DNA from 2 places in the Cupriavidus sp. SK-4 genome. Region 2 is predicted to be linked to the other one. Evidence: riboswitches for the same ligand, from Rfam matches in the RefSeq annotation. Region 2 holds a riboswitch; the other holds the start of a gene.

Region 1 (3,404 bases), on a different contig from region 2:
GCCCTGGCCGATAAAGCTCTTCAGCACCCTGTTCTTGCCTGCCAGCCCGCGCAGCTTTGCCAGCGCGGCTTCCTCGCTCAGCGGCTCGGTGAACTCGCCCATCGGCATGCCGTCGCGGCGGCGGATGGCGGCGGGGATGACGGCGTCGATCAGTGCGGCACGGCTGTCATAGCCCAGCACCTTCAGCATGTGCTGCTGTTCGGGGGTATCGGGGCCGATATGGCGGGCGGCGAAGGCGTCGCGCGCCTCCAGTTCGGCCAGCGTGGGCCGGTTCACTTGGGCGGCGTTCATGGGAAGCGGGGCGTTCATTGGCAAGAACCTCGTGGGGTGCGCGCCGGCCGGTGGTCAGCCGGGACGGCGCGCGTCAGTCTGCAGTGGCCGGTCCATGGTTGGACCGGCGCGGCCGGCGTCAGGCGCCGACGCTGGCCTTGTAGGCGTCGGCCGACATCAGGCCATTGACGTCGTCGCCGTTGGCCGGCTTGAGCTTGAACAGCCACGCGTCGAAGGCGTCGGCATTGACGCTCTCCGGGGCGGCCGTGGCGGCCTCGTTGACGGCGATCACTTCGCCGGCCACCGGGGCGTAGATGTCGGAAGCGGCCTTCACCGACTCCACCACTGCCAGCGCGTCGCCGGCACCGACCGATTTGCCCACTTCGGGCAGTTCCAGGAAGACGATGTCGCCCAGCGCGTCCTGCGCGTGGTCGGTGATGCCGATGGTGAGCGTGCCGTCGGCTTCGACGCGTACCCACTCATGCGACTCGGTGTACTTGAGGTCAGCGGGGAAATTCATGAAGGTTCTCCGGATACAGATTTGTTTCTTGTTGGGTGATGCCTGCCCGGCAAGTGCCGGCAGGCGAGGGCGACCGTTGGTATGAGCCTCAGCTCACGAGTGCCTTGCCATTACGCACAAACGGCAGTTTAACCACAGTCGCGTTGAGTTTGCGGTCGCGGATCTCCACCTGCACGGTATCGCCCACGGCGACATCCTTCGGCAGGCGGGCAAAGGCGATGGATTGGGACAGCGACGGGCTGAAGGTGCCGCTGGTGATTTCACCGTCACCGGCCGGGCTGATCACTTTCTGGTGGGCGCGCAGGACGCCGCCTTTGTCACGCAGGATCAGGCCGAGGAATTGCTGGCGCGAACCGGCCGCGGCCAGCGCCGCCTTGCCGGTGAAGTCGCGCTCGCTCTGCAGGTCCACCGTCCAGGCCAGGCCCGCATCCAGCGGCGAGGTGTTGATATCCATGTCCTGGCCGTACAGGTTCATGCCGGCTTCCAGGCGCAGGGTGTCGCGCGCGCCCAGGCCCGCCGGGCGCACGCCGGCGGCGTTCAGCTTTTCCCAGACGGCGGCGACGTTCTCGGCCGGCACCACCAGTTCGAAGCCGTCTTCGCCGGTGTAGCCGGTGCGCGCCACCATGATCTCGCCGATGGCCGGGTCCTGGACCACGGCGGCGTTGAAGGGCTTGAGCGTGTCCGAAGGCTGGGTCGAGGGGAAGGTGCTCCACACCCTGGCGCGGGCGTTGGGCCCCTGCACGGCGACGATGGCCAGAGGCTGCACGCCTGCAGGCGCAACATCTTCGCGGCGCGGCGTGATGGTCACATCGCTGCCGGTGGCGGCATTGCGCGCGCGGATCCATTCGATGTCGCCCAGCGCGGTGCTGGCGTTGACGACCAGGCGGAAGCAGTCCTCGGCAAAGAAGTAGACGATCAGGTCGTCGATCACGCCGCCTTTCTCATCCAGCATGCACGAGTAGAGCGCCTTGCCCGGGGTCTGCAGCTTGTCGACATTGTTGGCCAGCAGGCCGCGCAGGAAGCTGCGGGTATTGGCGCCGGCGAGGTCGACCACGCACATGTGCGACACATCGAACATGCCGGCGTCGGTGCGCACGGCATTGTGTTCTTCGATCTGGGAGCCGTAGTTGACCGGCATGTCCCAGCCGCCGAAATCAACCATGCGGGCGCCGAGGGCGCGGTGGATGGCGTTGAGGGGCGTGGCCTGGAGCGTCATGGAATCCTCTGGGGCAGTCTCGGTTGGCGAAAACAAAAAAGGGCCATCCGCCGCAACGCTCGCCGCGCCTGAATGTGGCGTAGCACCGCTGCGGCGGATGACCCCTCTGTCCTCGATACCTGAGAGATTACAAGGCGGATCCTGCCGGATCCCGTCCTCGTGCGCCCCTTCGGTGGGCACGCTCGCCACGAATGGCGGGTGCCGCTCTCCAGAGTTCGGCATGCATCGTGTGCATATTGCATGCCGATCCGATCGGTCCGTGGTGCCTGAGAGTTTTCGGGTGATACCCCTTCGGCGGCGCAGGCGATGCGCGCTCTCCCGGTCGGATGCGCGCAATGTACGGGAGGCCCCGGCCTTTGTCAAACCGGCCAGGGGAGCCTGCCGTACCTGTCGCTGCAGTGGTCTGGCTTACTTCTTCTTGTCGTCGGTGACAACGTTACCGATCACGCCGCCCACGGCCGCGCCACCCAGCGTACCCAGCGCGCTACCGTCGGTGAGGATGGCGCCGCCCACGGCGCCCGCGCCCGCGCCAATGGCGGTATTACGCTGCTTCGGGGTCATGTCCGCGCAACCGGCAAAGGCCGCGACGGTCGCGCCGATCAGGGTCACCTTGGTCAAAGTCTGCAGGGTTTTCATTATTGGCTCCGATGTGATGATTCAAGCATGTCAACCCCGCCGCGCAGGCCAGGGGGACATATTAGTTAGAGCGTTTGGTTGCGCGATTGGCTCCGGCCTTTACGAAGTGTTACGCCAGTGACACAACTGGCCGTGTCAACGCGGTTTGCGCTGACTGACCTGCCGCGGCCAGCGTGTTAACATCGGCAGCTTTGCCGCCGTGCCCGTTTTTTGGGGCTGGCGTGTCCCGCCTGGCCTTCCGCTGTTCCTGCCGATTTCCCTGCCTCCAACCGCATCCCACGCATGACCCATGGCCTGAACTCCGCCCAATCCGAAGCCGTCCGCTACCTGGACGGCCCTTGCCTGGTGCTGGCCGGGGCGGGCTCCGGCAAGACCCGGGTGATCACGCAGAAGATCGCGCATCTGATCGAGGACAAGGGCTTCGAGCCGCGCCATATCGCCGCCGTCACCTTTACCAACAAGGCCGCCAAGGAGATGCAGGAGCGCATCGGCAAGCTGATGGAGGGCAAGACCACGCGCGAGGGCAAGCGCATCCCGCTCAAGCAGCTGACGGTCTGTACCTTCCACTCGCTCGGGGTGCAGATCCTGCGCATGGAGGCCGAGCACGTGGGCCTGAAGCCGCAGTTCTCGATCATGGATTCGGACGACTGCTTCGGCCTGATCCAGGAGCAGCTCGGCACCACCGACAAGAAGCTGATCCGCGGCGTGCAGGGCACGATCTCGCTGTGGAAGAACGGCATGGTCGATCCGGAGGCAGCGATC
Region 2 (3,404 bases):
CGCATACAGCGCCTGGGTCTCGGTCTTGCCGGCAAAGGCGTTGTTGAAGGCGGTGATGGTGGCCGCCTGCCAGTCCGAGGTGTTGTAGGTGGTGTTGCTCAGCCGGTAGTTGTCGTAGTGATAGCCGAACGTGACCCAGTGCCCGCCCTGCAGCTGCTGCGGGCGGTAGTCGGCCTTCAGGTCGAGCGTGCGCCAGCCGGTGCCGTCGCCATAGGTCACCGTGCCCGGCCCGCTGCCAACGGTGTTGGCGCTGCGGCTGATGTCCTTGCTGACGTCGAACAGCGACGCCACGCCCGAGAAATTCCAGCCGGTCTCGTTGCGCGTGCGCAGCGACAGGCCATAGAGCCAGCGCGCGTCCTCGCCATTGCTCGGGGCAAAGGCGTTGGCGGGAATCACATACTCGTAGCCGCCGATATTCACTGGACCGTTCGACACCACGTTGCCACTGGCATCGCGCAGGTAGCTGCCCGTGGCGCTGGAGCGGTCCTGTTGCCAGTAGGCGGCAGTGAACTGCGCCTGCAGGGTATTGGTGATGTCGTAGCCAAGCTTGAGCTTGAGCTGGTCCTGCACGGTATGCGTGACGCCCTCGCTGTTCACGCCCATCACCACGCGGTCGCGGCCGGTCTGGTCCTGGTCGAAGTGGGCGCCGGTGACCGGCTTGTCGGCGGAAGTGGCACGGGCCGTGGAGCGCGCCGTGGTATAGAAGCTCAGCGGCTGGCTCTTGCTGTCCTGCCGGTCCACGCTGACCAGCCACGAGAACGGGCCGACGCGGTCGCCCACATAGGCGTTGGCGTGGACCCCGTTGAAGTTGTCGTGCGTGCCGTACAGGCTGAAGCGCTGCGTGAACAGCTGCACGCTGGCATCGCCCTCGAACTTCTCCGGCGTGCGCGTGGTGATCAGCACCGTCGCACCCAGCGAGTTGCCGGGATACAGCGCCGAATACGGGCCGTACAGCACATCCATGCGCTCGATCTCAGCGCTGTTGACCAGCGACCAGCGCGGCGGGAAGCTGAAGTCCGATCCCAGCAGGTTGGACAGCAGCAGGCCGTCCGCATAGACCAGCCCCCGCGCCGACTGGCGCGAACTGGTGCTGCGCACCGAGATGATCGAGTTCATATCGCCGATGAAGCGCTTGCGTACGGCGAGGTTGGGCGCGTATTTGAGGGCGTCTTCCGTGTTCACCACATTGAAGTCGGCCATGCGGCGGCTGCTGATGCCGTAGGCCGGCGAGGGCGTGTTGGGCGGTATGGCCGGCGTCTCGCCGCGCTCCGACTTGGCCGAGACCACCACCTCCTGCAGCGGCTCGAGCGCGTCCACCACCTGGGCGGCGGCGACGGCGGGGCCCATCAGTACCGCCGAAACGGCCAGTGCAATGCGATTTTTCTTCACTGGAAAACCTTGTTGTCGTCTTTTTTTTGGCTCACTCCACCTGAGCGCAGCATACGGCGCTTCTCCCCGAGAGCGAGCGCTGACATTTTATGGGGCATGGGGACGCAGGCCGATGCGACATAGCGACGCGGGCGGCAGGCCGCCTAAGTGTTAACCCGCATATCCAACGTCGGACCTTGTCACTACATTGCCCCGATTGGCGTCAAGCCAATGTGATGCAGGGAGAGACTATCGCGGCGCCCGCCGCGCACAGCGCCGAAGGAGCAACCGCCCCGGAAACTCTCAGGCAAAAGGACCGGCATCACCAGTCAGTGCACTCTGAAGAATGCCGGACGCTATCGTCCGCCGGCATACCGAAGGAGCAAGCGTACCCCGCCCTGGCGGCCGGGTGTCGTGAATCTCTCAGGTCCAGAACAGAGGGGGCGTCCGCCACGCATATTGCGTCCGGGCTCCCACCATCGACGTTCCTGGAACCTGCAGATCATGAAATCAATCGCTGTCATCGGCGGTGGCATCACGGGTGTCACCACGGCCTACGCGCTGGCCCGGCGCGGATTCTCCGTCACGCTGTTCGAGCGGCACCGCTATGCCGCCATGGAGACCTCGTTCGCCAACGGCGGCCAGTTGTCGGCCTCCAACGCCGAGGTCTGGACCCACTGGTCGACCATCGTCAAGGGCATGAAATGGATGCTGCGCAACGACGCCCCGCTGCTACTCAATCCCCGGCCCAGCTGGCACAAGCTGTCCTGGTTCGCCGAGTTCATCGCCGCGATCCCCCACTACCGCCGTAACACCATCGAGACCGCGCGCCTGGCCATCGCCGCGCGTGAGCACCTGTTCGGCTGGGCGGCGCAGGAAGGCATCGATTTCGACCTGAAGAAGGAAGGCATCCTCCATATCTACCGCGACAAGGCCGGCTTCGACCATGCCGGCCGGGTCTCAGCGCTGCTGGCGCAGGGCGGGCTGGAGCGCCGCGCCGTGACGCCCGAGGAGATGCGCGCGATCGAGCCGACGCTGGCCGGGTCCTACTATGGCGGCTACTTCACCGAAAGCGATTCCACCGGCGACATCCACAAGTTCACCAGCGGCCTGGCCGCGGCCATCGATCGGCTAGGCGTGCGCTGCCTGTACGGCCAGGACGTGCGGGCGGTGAAGACCGACGGCAGGCGCGCCACCGTGACCGTTCAGGACGGCGCCGACACGGCCAGCTCCACCTTCGACGGCGCCGTGATCTGCGCCGGCACCGCCAGCCGCGCACTGGCCGCGGGGCTGGGCGACCGCGTCAACATCTATCCGGTCAAGGGCTATTCGATCACGGTCAACCTGACCGATGAAGCCAGCCGCGCCGCGGCACCGGTGGTGAGCCTGCTCGACGACGAAACCAAGCTGGTCACCAGCCGCCTGGGCGACGACCGCTTCCGCGTGGCCGGCACTGCCGAGTTCAATGGCTACAACCGCGATATCCGCGCCGACCGCATCCGCCCGCTGGTGGAATGGGTGCAGCAGTGCTTCCCCGGCGTCAGCACGCGCAGCGTGGTGCCTTGGGCCGGGCTGCGGCCGATGATGCCGGATATGCTGCCGCGTGTGGGGCGCGGACGGACGGCATGCATCTTCTACAACACCGGGCACGGGCACCTGGGGTGGACCTTGTCGGCGGTGACTGCGGATATGGTGGCGGGGATTGTCTACCAGCATCTCGGCGCGAAGCTGGCAGTCGCGCCGGGTGCGTCGCTGGCATTGGCCAAGGCCTAAGCCTGAACTTGCAGATGTTTTCCCCCCTCTCCCATTTAGGGGAGAGGGGAGAGAACTAGGGGCATGGACGGGTTTCGCCTCATTCGGGTCCGCGCCCCAAACTCCCCACAATCCCCTTGCGGAAGGTCAGCACGCACACGATGAAGATGATGCCCGTCACCATCGACACCGATTCACCGAACCCGTTGAACCAGTCGATGCCCGTCACCGCCGCAAGGTAGCCGCCCAGTTCGCCAAGCTTGTTCTCCAGCGCGATCACAACA

Evidence for each region. Region 2 has a riboswitch for glycine ahead of CF68_RS35180 (D-amino acid dehydrogenase). Riboswitches for the same ligand answer to the same signal wherever they lie in the genome.
Region 1: it holds a riboswitch for glycine, as region 2 does, so the genes downstream of both, gcvT (glycine cleavage system aminomethyltransferase GcvT) here and CF68_RS35180 (D-amino acid dehydrogenase) in region 2, are expected to answer to the same signal.

What each region holds. Positions count from the first base shown of each region.
Region 1 is NZ_JFJW01000087.1:5,042-8,445, reverse strand. Features, by position in the region: gene gcvP (aminomethyl-transferring glycine dehydrogenase) at 1-309, opposite strand, end outside; gene gcvH (glycine cleavage system protein GcvH) at 410-790, opposite strand; gene gcvT (glycine cleavage system aminomethyltransferase GcvT) at 879-2,006, opposite strand; glycine riboswitch at 2,103-2,228, opposite strand; glycine riboswitch at 2,250-2,337, opposite strand; gene CF68_RS18545 (glycine zipper 2TM domain-containing protein) at 2,415-2,642, opposite strand; gene CF68_RS18540 (UvrD-helicase domain-containing protein) at 2,925-3,404, shown strand, end outside.
Region 2 is NZ_JFJW01000245.1:278-3,681, reverse strand. Features, by position in the region: gene CF68_RS35185 (TonB-dependent receptor) at 1-1,389, opposite strand, end outside; glycine riboswitch at 1,599-1,697, shown strand; glycine riboswitch at 1,698-1,816, shown strand; gene CF68_RS35180 (D-amino acid dehydrogenase) at 1,828-3,141, shown strand; partial or broken gene CF68_RS35175 (branched-chain amino acid ABC transporter permease) at 3,221-3,404, opposite strand, start outside.